2 regions of the Paenibacillus sp. FA6 genome follow, and region 1 is predicted to be linked to the other one. Evidence: a T-box and tRNA genes for the amino acid it is inferred to sense, from the RefSeq annotation. Region 1 holds a T-box; the other holds one or more tRNA genes.
What was found. The T-box of region 1 lies ahead of trpS (tryptophan--tRNA ligase). A T-box ahead of a tRNA ligase gene usually reads a tRNA of that ligase, here a tRNA-Trp.

Region 1 (7,042 bases):
GTAGAATAACCGAACCTTCCCCTTCGTATCCTCAAGTGTAACTGTCGTATTATCTACATTTTCAAATGAGAAATCCTCAACAGTTGATATGACCGGCCATTCTTTCTTACCTAAATCTAATGAAGAAACCAATAAATATGCTGCAAAAACAATAATGATACCTACAACGGCCCATGTCCATTTATAACGCTTAAAGGTTTCCATTCTTAGCCCCTATCCTAATTTTAAAATGTTGTGTTAAGAATCAAAGCAATAAGACTCACGGTTAAATAATTAATAGAAAATAAGAACACTTTCTTCGCCCATATCTCGTCATCTTTCGCTTTAAAGCCTTTTAGAGTAAGATATAGCCATATTAAGGATAACGCCAAAGAAATGACCATGTAATAGATACCTGCATATCCATATGTGTACATTAATATAGGTACTGGAATCAGAGCAATCAGATAAGGAATCATTTGAAACTTAGTTCTTCTAATCCCCTTAACTACAGGTAGTAGTGGATAGCCTGCAGCTCGATATTCTTCTACACGACGTATACCTAATGCCCAGAAATGTGGAGGTTGCCATAAGAATAACATTGCAAATAAGAGCCATGCGCCCATATCCACTGTTCCTGTAACCGCAACATACCCAATAACAGGCGGCATCGCACCCGAAATCGCACCAACAGATGTACTCCATGTCGATGAGCGTTTAAGCCACAATGTATAAATCACGACATAAACAAAGACACCTATTAAACCGAAGATGCCTGCAAGGAATCCCGAAAATATAAATAACACTGCTTGACCCAGTACGCCCAAAATAATCGCATACCACAATACAACTCCTGGCTTTAACCGTCCCGTTGGAAGTGAGCGCTCACGTGTCCGCTCCATCTTCAAATCGAGCTCCCGATCAAAATAATTATTAAACACACATGCCGAAGCCATCACAAGAACGGTTCCAAGAAGTGTCATAATCATCATCCCATATTGTAAGTCCCATTGGGATGCTAACCAAAATCCCGCAAAGGCAGCTATTAAATTTGAACGAATAATCCCTGGTTTGGTTATATTAATAAAGTCTCTCCATGTTCCTGATTCACTTGGTGGCGTCTGACTAACAGATATCGCTGCTGAATCCGAAGGAGCTTGGTAACTCATGTGATTGTCCACGTGCTAAGTTCCTCCTCTATTCTGTCTAATTCAGAATAATTATATCATTCGCTATAAAGTTTATCATATTAACACCGAAAAGTATCACTTAATCCACCCTATTTGAATTCATCATTTCGACAATTTGATGACTTTTTATTAAAGACCCCTTGGGTTAATGGATTAGAAGTAGCTATTTGCGATATAGTAAGAGTAACAAAGGAGAGTTGATCTATGGACACAGGCACACATATAGTCATGGGATTCACACTTGCAGGCTTAGCTCACATCGATCCTGTGGTGGCTACAACCCCTTCTCTTGCCATAGCTGTAGCGATTGGAACTGTCTTAGCTTCACAAGCTCCCGATATTGACAGCGTCCTTCGATTGAAGAATAACGCTGTATATATCCGTAATCACAGGGGAATTACCCATTCGCTCCCTTTCCTGCTTATATGGACTGTACTCATTACAGCGGCTATCTCACTCCTATTTCGAGACGTTAGCGTCCTTCACTTAGGAATGTGGACCGGTATAGCTGTATGCGTTCATGTATTCAGTGATTTATTTAACACCTATGGTACTCAAGCTTTTCGCCCATTTACTGAAAAGTGGGTTTCATGGAATATCATTCACATTTTTGATCCCTTTATATTCGGAAGTCACTTAACAGCTATCCTTCTTTGGGTTCTCGGGATGGTACAGCCCGCACCATTATTCATCGTTCTTTATAGTTCAACGATTTGTTATTATATCTGGAGGACGATCCATCATTACCGCAAAACATTGGAAGCCGCGCGACTAGATGCTAACTATCAACAGGGAGATACTTATTATCTCATCCCTACAGTATCGCTTTATCATTGGAACATTGTTAAATTACAACAGGATGGGAGCTATGATATCGGAACTCTGAATCGACATCTTCTTCACTGGAACCATCGATCCGTGACTTCTTCAACTCATGAGGCGGTTGAACATTCCAAGCAACACCCTAACGTGGAAGCCTTTCTTTATTTCACTTCCTTCGCTATTGCCGATGTAGAAGATGTAGACAATGGATATATTGTTCGTTGGACCGATGTCCGATATCGTCACCGTACGCAATATCCTTTTGTCGCTGTAGTCGTTATGGACAATCAGTATACACCAGTGGGCTCATATATCGGGTGGTTAAGCGATGAGAAAATGAATGCACGCCTACCCGTCAATTATTCTACTTGACAAGAATAGACCTACTAAGCTTAATATACATGTAGAGCGCCATGACTCTCTTCTCTTATTAAGAGTGATGGATTACGTTCTACATGTATTTTAAATTTTCTTATTCAAAAAAAACCTAGAGCAAGTGCTCTAGGCTTCATGATGATTTCCATCTATCAATTCGTCAGTTACATGTTACCATTTTTTCCTGAAAGCGATTGCTCAGCCATTTGAACCAGTCTTTTCGTAATATAGCCTCCGAGAGAACCCATTTCTCTTGAAGTATAACTGCCATAATAACCATCCTGCGGAATCGTAACACCGAGTTCTTGAGCAGCCTCCATTTTAAGTTGTTGGATCGCTGCTCTTGCTTGAGGAACCACGAGATTGTTGGAACTTGATTGTCCTTGTGCCATAATAATAATCTCCTTTCACTTCTGTTTCTGTAATGAAGTGCAAGCTTGCAAGCTTAGTATGGCTACTTGGATGAACATTATTCTTTCTTTCCCTAAATAATCACTGGAGGTTTTTAACATGAGTAAAGGTCTTTCATTATGGTTTGCAGCTTCATCCATCATCATCCTGGCAGTAGCCGCTATCGCCATCAGTCATTCAGGGTGGATCGCCTTAATCTTAAGCGTATTGGGCGTCTTTAATATCGGCTATGGATTTGTTATCAAATCTAAACGAAGAAAGTCATCCATTGAGCAACCTAACTAGTGCTTGGATGGTAGAAATCCCATACGCTGTTTAACATCATCCAGAGTCCGACTGGCAACTTCATGGGCATTCCTAGCTCCTTGAGCTAGGATGTCTTGAATTTCGCCAGACTCTCGGATTTCATAATAACGTTTCTGCAAAGGTTCAAGCGTATTCACGATCACTTCAGCTAAATCCTTTTTGAATCCTCCATACATTTGCCCTTCATACTTCAAACGAATATCCTCAAGTGATGAACCCGAACACTGAGAATAAATACTCATTAGATTACTAATCTCCGGTTTTGTTGCTTCATCATATCTAACTTCTGCCCCTGAATCCGTTGTAGCTCTACTGATTTTTTTGCGAATAACATCCGGCGGATCTAATAAAGCGATAAAGCTAGCGGCAACAGAACTACTTTTGCTCATTTTCTTGCTAGCATCATCCAATGACATCACCCGAGCTCCTACTTCTGGAATATAGGGTTCTGGCAAAGTGAAGCATTCCCCATAACGATGATTGAAACGTCCTGCTAGATCGCGTGTCAGCTCCAAATGCTGTTTCTGGTCTTCACCTACTGGAACTAAGTCCGCGTTGTATACAAGGATATCTGCAGCCATTAGTGACGGATATACAAATAACCCTGCGCCAATAGATTCTTTTCCATTCGATTTTTCCTTAAACTGAGTCATCCGCTCCAGCTCACCCATAGTTGTCAATGTAGTTAATAACCATCCGAGTTCCGCATGCTGTGGTACAGCTGATTGTAAGAACACATTCGATTTGGCAGGATCAATCCCAGCAGCAATAAATAATGCCGCATTGGCTTCCGAAAGATCGCGAAGTGTCTCTGGTTGTTGGGGTACCGTAATTGCATGCAAATCAGCGACCATGAAATAACATTGATGGAGATCCTGTAGCTTTACGAAATTCTTCATTGCACCGATATAATTGCCGAGCGTTAGCCGTCCACTAGGTTGTATGCCTGAAAGTACTCTTTTCAATTTAATCACTCCCATTATTGTAGTTAACAACAAGCAGAAACGGCTATGCCGTCTCTGCCGAAATATAAGAAATAGAGTATCAAGTGAAACCTATACTTTCTTATATTTTGAAAAACAAAAATAGGCCCATCATCCGCAAGGGACGTGAGACCGTGGTGCCACCCTTATTTATCGCAAATAGCTGATTGTTCCAACAGAGCAACAAACTTGCGACCTTCCATTTCCGTAACGTGGAATATACGACCAGTCTATTGAGGAACTCATTATTCCCGTTCAACTCGGCACTCAAGGGTCCATTCAACATATCGACACCACCGGTTCACATCAACCACCGGCTTTCTGAAGGTCATCCAACTATGCTTACTTATCCCTGTCATCGCGTTAATGATCTTAATCTATACTTACATGCAATGATAAGACCCATAGCACATGATTGTCAAACTCATTTTTACCAAACCATCATTAATCTGTTACGATGATACTATATTCTTAAAATTATAACAGGCAAAGGAGCTTACTAATGAAACAAATAACCAAAGGAACATGGAACGGTTACGACACCTATATCCTTCATAGCGACGATCTTCAAATCACCTTACTTCCGGGACTTGGTAATAACGTCATTTCAATCTGGGACAAACATGAAGAGCGACATATTCTCAGAGAACCTAATGAACAAGATCTCGAATTCTATCTACTTAAACCTTACCATTTCGGGATTCCCTTACTTCTACCACCGGGTAGAATTCGGAATGGACAATTCAATTATGACGGGATAGATTATCAATTCACTCGTAACACGGCAGGTGATAATCATATTCACGGATTGCATAAGACTCAAAGTTGGTGCGTAAGTGATATTGAAGAAGATGAGAATGGTTGTTCAATCACGACTGAATTTCTGACAAGTGATGATAGTAACTGGATGACTCAATCACCCACTCCCCTTAAGTTTCAAATCATCTTTAAACTACAGGGTTCACGGTTTACTCAGCAATTAAAAGTAACCAATCAAGGGGAACACGCTTTTCCGCTGGGTCTCGGATTCCATACATGGTTCTTGCTGAATGGACAACCTCAAGATTGGACATTAAAGGTGCCTGTTGAAGCCATATACGAACTCGATGAAGCATTAATTCCATCAGGTGAACTGATCCCCTTAGATGATCTAGAAGATCTTAACGTGGGTCTTAATTTAGCGGGGACTAATCTTGATACGATACTTCGAATCGGGGAACAACAGCCCGTTGAAGCCGTTCTGACTCACAAAGATGGTTACGGAATTAGATATGTTGCAGATGATCAATATTTCAAGCATTGGGTTCTCTACACTAAGGGACAGGCAGATGAATTTCTATGCATAGAACCCTACACTTGGTTACCCAATGCTCCTAATCTTCCACAAGGACCAGAATTCACAGGGTTAATCCGTCTAGAACCACAGCAAACCTTTGATACACAACTTTATCTAGAATCAATACGTCGTCCTTAGTGTTCAGATATCAAATAATTACCACTTCTAAACTACCTAATTTTCTGTATGTTTTCCCATGTTTATATCCATAATAACCTCATTAAGTACAAAGGAGGTGACAAACATGGGTCAAGCAGGTCAACAAGGTCAAGGTCGGAGCAGTCGTTCCAATAACTTGGTAGTCCCTCAAGCAACTGCTGCTTTGCAACAATTGAAAATGGAAGCAGCACAAGAGCTAGGTGTTCAAATTCCTCAAGATGGTTACTATGGCAACTACACTTCCCGTGAAATGGGTTCTTTGGGAGGCTATATCACCAAGCGCCTAGTACAAATAGCAGAACAACAATTATCGGGTCGTTCTAACTCGTAATCTGCTTTTTTGAGTAGCATCCGTAAATAATCAAATGGGACTCCTCCCTCAGGTCTAATTATGGACCTGAAGGAGGAGTCCCTTTTTGGACTTCGCTTTTATTTCATTACGCCCCAGAAAGATTCCAAAGCCATGAAGCTTTCGTACCATTATAGATCTAAAGGGATGACCATATTCCAGGTATTCTGCCCGCAGAATCCCCCTTCTCCATCTGCTGTAGCTGCAAACAAATGCGTCGGACGACCTTCCTGGAACAGTAGAAATGGCCTTTCAAAATTCCCCATTTGTGTTACTGTTCCATCATCCCAGGTCACATTCCTCGAGTAAGCCTTCGGATTGTCCGCGATCCTCCAATGGAGTCCGTCCTCCGACGATGCATGTATGCCACCATGCTTCTCGTTGCATACATATCCGTCCATATCTTTGGCGATCATCTCGTAGCCGCAGTCCGTTTTCCATATAAAGGGATCCTCTAAGTGAATATCGGAGGGTGGGAAAATTGGTTCATCACTAAGAGGGCGATAAGGACCATCAAAATGGTTGGCCCATGCCACACCAAGAGCCATATCGCTGAAATGATTACCTTCATATTGTCTGGCTTTATAAATCAGCAGCACGGAGCCATCTTCGTGAACGATCGGTGCCGGATTCGAGGTTAAGTAGCTATCAAACTTCCCAGGGCGCACACCCAGGATAGGCTCATCAAGACGCGTCCAAGGACCATTTACGCTGTTGGCTGTTGCCAGACCGATTCTTTTGTTGGATCTGGCAACGATCACCTTGGGGTCGTCCAAATCCAATCCCTCACCCGGATTAACATCCTCAAAAGGATGAGTTGTTCCCATATAATAGAGGAGATACGTATTGTTATATCTAACGATATGAGGATTATGAGTTGCCCGTCCATCCCAATATTCCGCCCCTCTTGCTGGCAGAACGACCTCTTGAAATACATACGGTCCTTGCGGGGTATCGGACTCGGCGCGCACGACCTCCGATTGAACAAGCCAGCCCGGGTGCATCGGCAGATGCTTGGGCCATCGCGAGGCGAACATATGAAACCTTCCATCCTCTCCTTGCACAACAGAACCACACCAGATCCAGTAACCTTCCATGGCAAACCCGCCATTTCTGGGAGCAGGCATCAGTC
Region 2 (7,042 bases), 2.0 Mb from region 1:
ATATTCCGAACCAGAACCATTATTGTTGTAACTGCCACCGTTATTGTTGTAAGGCCCACCATTATTGTGTCCACCTGCACCATATCCATGATTTCCATGACCTGGGTTTCCGTTCCCAAACTGATTAAATGGGGGAACATATTCCTTCGGAATGACTAATGATGCGATAAAGTATATGAATAGTATCGTACCTGCACTAAAGAAAATACCGATCAGTACAAGGATTCTCAGTAATGTAGCATCAATACCCAACACATCGGATAGTCCACCACATAGACCTGTGACCATTTTATTTCGTGATGAACGATATAATTTACTCATGAAGTTACTCCTTTCCGCTATTTTTCAGCTTCTGCTTCAACTTAGCCATTTCTTGTTCCAGAATGGTAGATACAGATACGCTTGCTTGATCAAGAAATTGTTGACCAGCCTGACGCAGTTCACGTAAACTTCGTGCTTCTAATTCCCAATCCGTTAGATTATCTTCTAATCGATTAAACATCTTCGGAACGTCTTTTCCTCCAAATTCACCCATACGTTGATTCATTCGCTGTTGTATCCGTAAATTTTCCATTCGTGCAGTATAATACTGACGTTTACTATATACGGATTGGTATTCCAACTTAAGATCATTCATCTGGTTTTCTAGTTCGCGAAGTGATATTCTACTATCTTCGAACAGCTCTCCATATTGTTCAATCTTTTCTTCATAAATAATTTTCTCTTGAAGTGCCAGCTTAGCTAGATCATCTTCTCCTGCTCTTAGGGCCATGAGTGCTTGATCCTCACGCTTATCCCTCATCGTAGTTGCTTGATCTACTTGCTGCTTCAATTGCTTCGTATGCGAGGCAACCTGTTGAAATAACTTCTCAACTTCTGTAATATCATCCCGCGTAGCCATGAGGAACTGATCAATCAACTTAACGGGGTCCTGACTTTGCTCCAAACGTTCATTCAATGTTGCTACTGTTATATCCCTCATTCGGCGAAAAACACTCATATCCTTTAACTCCCTCCTTAAGCCATCTACACTACTCATTTAATCATTAGTAAGTTCTTCTCTTATTTCTGAGAAGTGATATTCCAAATACCAGCACAACAATACCTAGAATGGGTCCGATTAACCAGGATAACTTAGCAATCAGTGACAGAATACCAATCGCTAGTATAATCCAGCCTATTAGTACTTTCCCACTACGAACACCATAATAACCAAGTGCAATCAAAATGATGGGGAATACTAATCCTAACAACCTTCCTAGCAATGGTCCGAATACTCCTAAAAGCATTAATGCTCCAATAATAATAAGTACAGCCGCTAAACCATTACGTCTTTTTAAATCCATCCATTGTCACCGCCTTTCATCTCTTTTCCTTATGTACTTATTGTAGGTCAACTTCAACCTTTTCAAAACAGACCGTAGACGGTTCTTTATCCTAGACCTAAGGCGGGGCTAGTCCTAAACTGAAGTCGGAGAACGTAAAAAGAAAGCATCGGATATATAATCCAATACTTTCTTAAGGAGAAACAAAAAAAGGGTTTATAAGATTTCTTCATAGAAGCAATCTTATAAACCCTTTTTCACTGTATACCGATGGCCGGACTCGAACCGGCAAGCCCTGCGGCACCGCATTTTGAGTGCGGCGTGTCTGCCAATTCCACCACATCGGCTTATTGAAGACTAATAAAAATGGTGCGCCCTAAGAGATTCGAACTCCTGGCCTTTTGATTCGTAGTCAAACGCTCTATCCAGCTGAGCTAAGGGCGCAAATGTAATTAATCAAAATGGTGCGGAAGACCAGACTTGAACTGGTATGATAGTAACCTATCGCAGGATTTTAAGTCCTGTGCGTCTGCCGATTCCGCCACTCCCGCGAAAATAATGGAGGCGCCACCCAGATTTGAACTGGGGATAAAGCTTTTGCAGAGCTGTGCCTTACCACTTGGCTATGGCGCCAAAATAAAAAATGGAGCGGACGACGGGAATCGAACCCGCGACCCTCGCCTTGGCAAGGCGATGCTCTACCGCTGAGCCACGTCCGCAATATAATGGCTGGGGATATAGGATTTGAACCTATGCGTGACGGAGTCAAAGTCCGTTGCCTTACCGCTTGGCTAATCCCCAACAATAATAATTTAGTTAAATGGGCGACCGATGGGTCTCGAACCCACGAATGCCGGAACCACAATCCGGTGCGTTAACCACTTCGCCACGATCGCCATGTTAATAATTTGATACTGTAGAACAATAATACGAATGATTAGATTGAATATGGGGCGACCGATGGGTCTCGAACCCACGAATGCCGGAACCACAATCCGGTGCGTTAACCACTTCGCCACGACCGCCATACAATAATTTAAATGTTTCTTTTGGCAGGGGCAGCAGGAATTGAACCCACACCAACGGTTTTGGAGACCGTTGTTCTACCCTTAAACTATGCCCCTATAAAAAGAAATGGTGGAGGATGATGGATTCGAACCACCGAACTCGTAGAGAGCAGATTTACAGTCTGCCGTGTTTAGCCACTTCACTAATCCTCCATGATGGTGCCGTCGAGAGGACTTGAACCCCCAACCTACTGATTACAAGTCAGTTGCTCTACCAGTTGAGCTACAACGGCGCACCTATAATACATATTCAAACAATAAAAATGGTGGCTCGGAACGGAATCGAACCGCCGACACAAGGATTTTCAGTCCTTTGCTCTACCGACTGAGCTACCGAGCCAAATTCAGGTAATAATGGCGGAACCGACGGGATTCGAACCCGCGATCTCCTGCGTGACAGGCAGGCATGTTAGACCAACTACACCACGGTTCCATTTAGATATAATTGGTTGCGGGGGCAGGATTTGAACCTGCGGCCTTCGGGTTATGAGCCCGACGAGCTACCGGGCTGCTCCACCCCGCGTCATCTTAAAAAGTTACTATGGTGGAGGCTGAGGGGATCGAACCCCCGACCCTCTGCTTGTAAGGCAGATGCTCTCCCAGCTGAGCTAAGCCTCCATAAGAAAGACAATAACTATCATAACAGATATATCTAAGTTAAATCAAGCCCTACTTAAATATATTATAAATATGGTGACCCGTAGGGGACTCGAACCCCTGATACCTCCGTGAAAGGGAGGTGTCTTAACCACTTGACCAACGGGCCTAATTAAAATATGGCGGAGAGAGAGGGATTCGAACCCTCGAGACGCTTTTGGCGCCTACACGATTTCCAATCGTGCTCCTTCGGCCAGCTCGGACACCTCTCCATAATGGCTCCCCGAACAGGACTCGAACCTGTGACAACTCGATTAACAGTCGAGTGCTCTACCAACTGAGCTATCAGGGAATACTAATGTTTCAGATGTTTGATCACCTGAAAACTAGATACGAACGAATTTGTGTTAGAAAGTATGAAGTATACACTTCTACCGTTTAAACATTTGTTAGGATAAGCCCTCGACCGATTAGTATTGGTCAGCTCCGCACATTGCTGCGCTTCCACCTCCAACCTATCTACCTCGTAGTCTTCAAGGGGTCTTACTAATTGGGAAATCTCATCTTGAGGGGGGCTTCACGCTTAGATGCTTTCAGCGCTTATCCCGTCCGCACGTAGCTACCCAGCTATGCTCCTGGCGGAACAACTGGTACACCAGAGGTGCGTCCATCCCGGTCCTCTCGTACTAAGGACAGCTCCTCTCAAATTTCCTGCGCCCACGACAGATAGGGACCGAACTGTCTCACGACGTTCTGAACCCAGCTCGCGTACCGCTTTAATGGGCGAACAGCCCAACCCTTGGGACCTACTTCAGCCCCAGGATGCGATGAGCCGACATCGAGGTGCCAAACCTCCCCGTCGATGTGGACTCTTGGGGGAGATAAGCCTGTTATCCCCAGGGTAGCTTTTATCCGTTGAGCGATGGCCCTTCCATGCGGTACCACCGGATCACTAAGCCCGACTTTCGTCCCTGCTCGACTTGTAGGTCTCGCAGTCAAGCTCCCTTCTGCCTTTGCACTCTTCGAATGATTTCCAACCATTCTGAGGGAACCTTGGGGCGCCTCCGTTACTCTTTAGGAGGCGACCGCCCCAGTCAAACTGCCCACCAGACACTGTCCCCGAACCGGTTTACGGTCCTAGGTTAGAACCTAGATACGATCAGGGTGGTATCCCAACGATGCCTCCATAGAAGCTTGCGCTCCTATTTCTCAGGCTCCCACCTATCCTGTACAGATCGTACCCAAATCCAATATCAAGCTGCAGTAAAGCTCCATGGGGTCTTTCCGTCTTGTCGCGGGTAACCTGCATCTTCACAGGTATTAAAATTTCACCGGATCTCTCGTTGAGACAGCGCCCAAATCGTTACGCCATTCGTGCGGGTCAGAATTTACCTGACAAGGAATTTCGCTACCTTAGGACCGTTATAGTTACGGCCGCCGTTTACTGGGGCTTCGGTTCATAGCTTCGGGTTACCCCTAACCACTCCCCTTAACCTTCCAGCACCGGGCAGGCGTCAGCCCGTATACTTCGCCTTACGGCTTCGCACAGACCTGTGTTTTTGCTAAACAGTCGCTTGGGCCTTTTCACTGCGGCCCCCTCGTGCTATTCACACTACCGGGGCACCCCTTCTCCCGAAGTTACGGGGTCATTTTGCCGAGTTCCTTAACGAGAGTTCTTCCGCGCGCCTTAGAATACTCTTCTCGCCTACCTGTGTCGGTTTGCGGTACGGGCACCTTCTCCTGGTTAGAGGCTTTTCTTGGCAGTGTGAGATCATGACCTTCGCTACTATAATTTTCGCTCCCCATCACAGCCCAGCCTTATAGTGTGCGGATTTGCCTACACACAAGCCTCACTGCTTAGACGGACTATTCCATCAGTCCGCGTCACTACCCTACTGCGTCACCCCATTACTCATAACGGATTACGGTGGTACAGGAATTTCAACCTGTTGTCCATCCACTACGCCTTTCGGCCTCGCGTTAGGTCCCGACTTACCCTGAGAGGACGAGCCTTCCTCAGGAAACCTTGGGCTTTCGGCGGATCAGATTCTCACTGATCTTTTCGTTACTTATACCGGCATTCTCACTTGTATAGTGTCCAGCGCTCCTCACGGTACACCTTCAACCTCTATACAACGCTCCCCTACCCCTGATACTAATGTATCAAGCCATAGCTTCGGTGGTGTGTTTAGCCCCGTTACATTTTCGGCGCAGAGTCACTCGACCAGTGAGCTATTACGCACTCTTTCAATGATGGCTGCTTCTAAGCCAACATCCTGGTTGTCTGTGCAACTCCACATCCTTTTCCACTCAACACACACTTGGGGACCTTAGCTGATGGTCTGGGCTGTTTCCCTTTCGACAATGGATCTTAGCACTCACTGTCTGACTCCCGGATATAAGTACATGGCATTCGGAGTTTGACTGAGCTTGGTAACCCTTGCGGGCCCCGCACCCAATCAGTGCTCTACCTCCACGACTCTTCATTCCGAGGCTAGCCCTAAAGCTATTTCGGGGAGAACCAGCTATCTCCGAGTTCGATTGGAATTTCTCCGCTACCCCCACCTCATCCCCGCATTTTTCAACATGCGTGGGTTCGGGCCTCCAGTGCGTGTTACCGCACCTTCACCCTGGACAGGGGTAGATCACTCGGTTTCGGGTCTACGTCCACGTACTCAAATTCGCCCTATTCAGACTCGCTTTCGCTGCGGCTCCGCCTTCTCAGCTTAACCTTGCACGGGAACGTAACTCGCCGGTTCATTCTACAAAAGGCACGCCATCACCCATAGAACGGGCTCTGACTTTTTGTAAGCACACGGTTTCAGGTTCTATTTCACTCCCCTTCCGGGGTGCTTTTCACCTTTCCCTCACGGTACTGTTTCACTATCGGTCACTAGGGAGTATTTAGCCTTAGCAGATGGTCCTGCTGGATTCATACGGGGTTTCACGTGCCCCGCACTACTCGGGATACGTCTCGGAGAGAATATACTTTCAGCTACAGGGCTTTTACCTTCTATGCCGGGCCTTTCCAGACCTCTTCGCTTAATATATTCCTTTGTAACTCCGTGTGAGACGTCCCACAACCCCAAGGAGCAAGCTCCTTGGTTTGGGCTAATCCGCGTTCGCTCGCCGCTACTGACGGAATCACTATTGTTTTCTCTTCCTCAGGGTACTTAGATGTTTCAGTTCCCCTGGTCTGTCTCTACCTACCCTATGTATTCAGGTAAGAGTGACTGCGTATTAACACAGCCGGGTTTCCCCATTCGGACACCCCCGGATCAAAGCTTGCTTACAGCTCCCCGAGGCAGTTTCGTTGTTCGCCACGTCCTTCATCGACTCCTAGTGCCTAGGCATCCTCCGTGTGCTCTTAGTAGCTTAACCACGTTGCTCCTGTTTTGACTCTGGTGCTCTGTTGTCCGCTTATTTCCCCCGTAAACGGTTGAAACAAGCTCCCAAAGGATCCCCAGCCTCAATACACTCGCACGTACATTTTTAGTCCGTATTCAGTAAACTGAATACTCGCTAGCTACTTTTACACTTTGTTTCGTTAACAAGTTAACAAAACGTAGATAAAAAGAATGTTCATTCTAACTTACAAATTCGTTCGTTATCTAGTTTTCAAGGATCAAAGTTCACACCCTTTATTAGCGGTAGAACGTATTTGAAAGATTGCTCTTTCAAAACTGACAACGAGTGAGTGTGCGACTTTACAATGTAAAGCCTTACGGTGACCGTAGCCACCGTGTTCGAATGTTTCCGTTACAGGAAACGATTCTCCATAGAAAGGAGGTGATCCAGCCGCACCTTCCGATACGGCTACCTTGTTACGACTTCACCCCAATCATCTACCCCACCTTCGGCGGCTGGCTCCCTTGCGGGTTACCCCACCGACTTCGGGTGTTGTAAACTCTCGTGGTGTGACGGGCGGTGTGTACAAGACCCGGGAACGTATTCACCGCGGCATGCTGATCCGCGATTACTAGCAATTCCGACTTCATGCAGGCGGGTTGCAGCCTGCAATCCGAACTGAGACCGGCTTTGTTGGGATTGGCT

Region 2: it has a tRNA-Trp gene. The T-box ahead of trpS (tryptophan--tRNA ligase) is inferred to sense a tRNA for this amino acid. The anticodon was not compared.

What each region holds. Positions count from the first base shown of each region.
Region 1 is NZ_CP188820.1:3,952,174-3,959,215, forward strand. Features, by position in the region: gene ACP8HI_RS18270 (SCO family protein) at 1-204, opposite strand, end outside; gene cyoE (heme o synthase) at 225-1,160, opposite strand; gene ACP8HI_RS18280 (metal-dependent hydrolase) at 1,374-2,363, shown strand; gene ACP8HI_RS18285 (small, acid-soluble spore protein, alpha/beta type) at 2,531-2,758, opposite strand; gene ACP8HI_RS18290 (hypothetical protein) at 2,877-3,062, shown strand; gene trpS (tryptophan--tRNA ligase) at 3,059-4,048, opposite strand; T-box leader at 4,184-4,434, opposite strand; gene ACP8HI_RS18300 (aldose 1-epimerase) at 4,569-5,540, shown strand; gene ACP8HI_RS18305 (small, acid-soluble spore protein, alpha/beta type) at 5,647-5,892, shown strand; gene ACP8HI_RS18310 (glycoside hydrolase family protein) at 6,042-7,042, opposite strand, start outside.
Region 2 is NZ_CP188820.1:1,481-8,522, reverse strand. Features, by position in the region: gene ACP8HI_RS00115 (PspC domain-containing protein) at 1-321, opposite strand, end outside; gene ACP8HI_RS00110 (PspA/IM30 family protein) at 326-1,000, opposite strand; gene ACP8HI_RS00105 (LiaF transmembrane domain-containing protein) at 1,047-1,346, opposite strand; tRNA gene ACP8HI_RS00100 (tRNA-Leu) at 1,591-1,672, opposite strand; tRNA gene ACP8HI_RS00095 (tRNA-Arg) at 1,693-1,769, opposite strand; tRNA gene ACP8HI_RS00090 (tRNA-Leu) at 1,788-1,876, opposite strand; tRNA gene ACP8HI_RS00085 (tRNA-Cys) at 1,885-1,958, opposite strand; tRNA gene ACP8HI_RS00080 (tRNA-Gly) at 1,970-2,044, opposite strand; tRNA gene ACP8HI_RS00075 (tRNA-Gln) at 2,052-2,126, opposite strand; tRNA gene ACP8HI_RS00070 (tRNA-His) at 2,149-2,221, opposite strand; tRNA gene ACP8HI_RS00065 (tRNA-His) at 2,275-2,350, opposite strand; tRNA gene ACP8HI_RS00060 (tRNA-Trp) at 2,376-2,449, opposite strand; tRNA gene ACP8HI_RS00055 (tRNA-Tyr) at 2,461-2,545, opposite strand; tRNA gene ACP8HI_RS00050 (tRNA-Thr) at 2,550-2,625, opposite strand; tRNA gene ACP8HI_RS00045 (tRNA-Phe) at 2,657-2,732, opposite strand; tRNA gene ACP8HI_RS00040 (tRNA-Asp) at 2,748-2,825, opposite strand; tRNA gene ACP8HI_RS00035 (tRNA-Met) at 2,839-2,915, opposite strand; tRNA gene ACP8HI_RS00030 (tRNA-Val) at 2,935-3,010, opposite strand; tRNA gene ACP8HI_RS00025 (tRNA-Glu) at 3,084-3,158, opposite strand; tRNA gene ACP8HI_RS00020 (tRNA-Ser) at 3,170-3,261, opposite strand; tRNA gene ACP8HI_RS00015 (tRNA-Asn) at 3,266-3,341, opposite strand; rRNA gene ACP8HI_RS00010 (23S ribosomal RNA) at 3,440-6,370, opposite strand; rRNA gene ACP8HI_RS00005 (16S ribosomal RNA) at 6,772-7,042, opposite strand, start outside.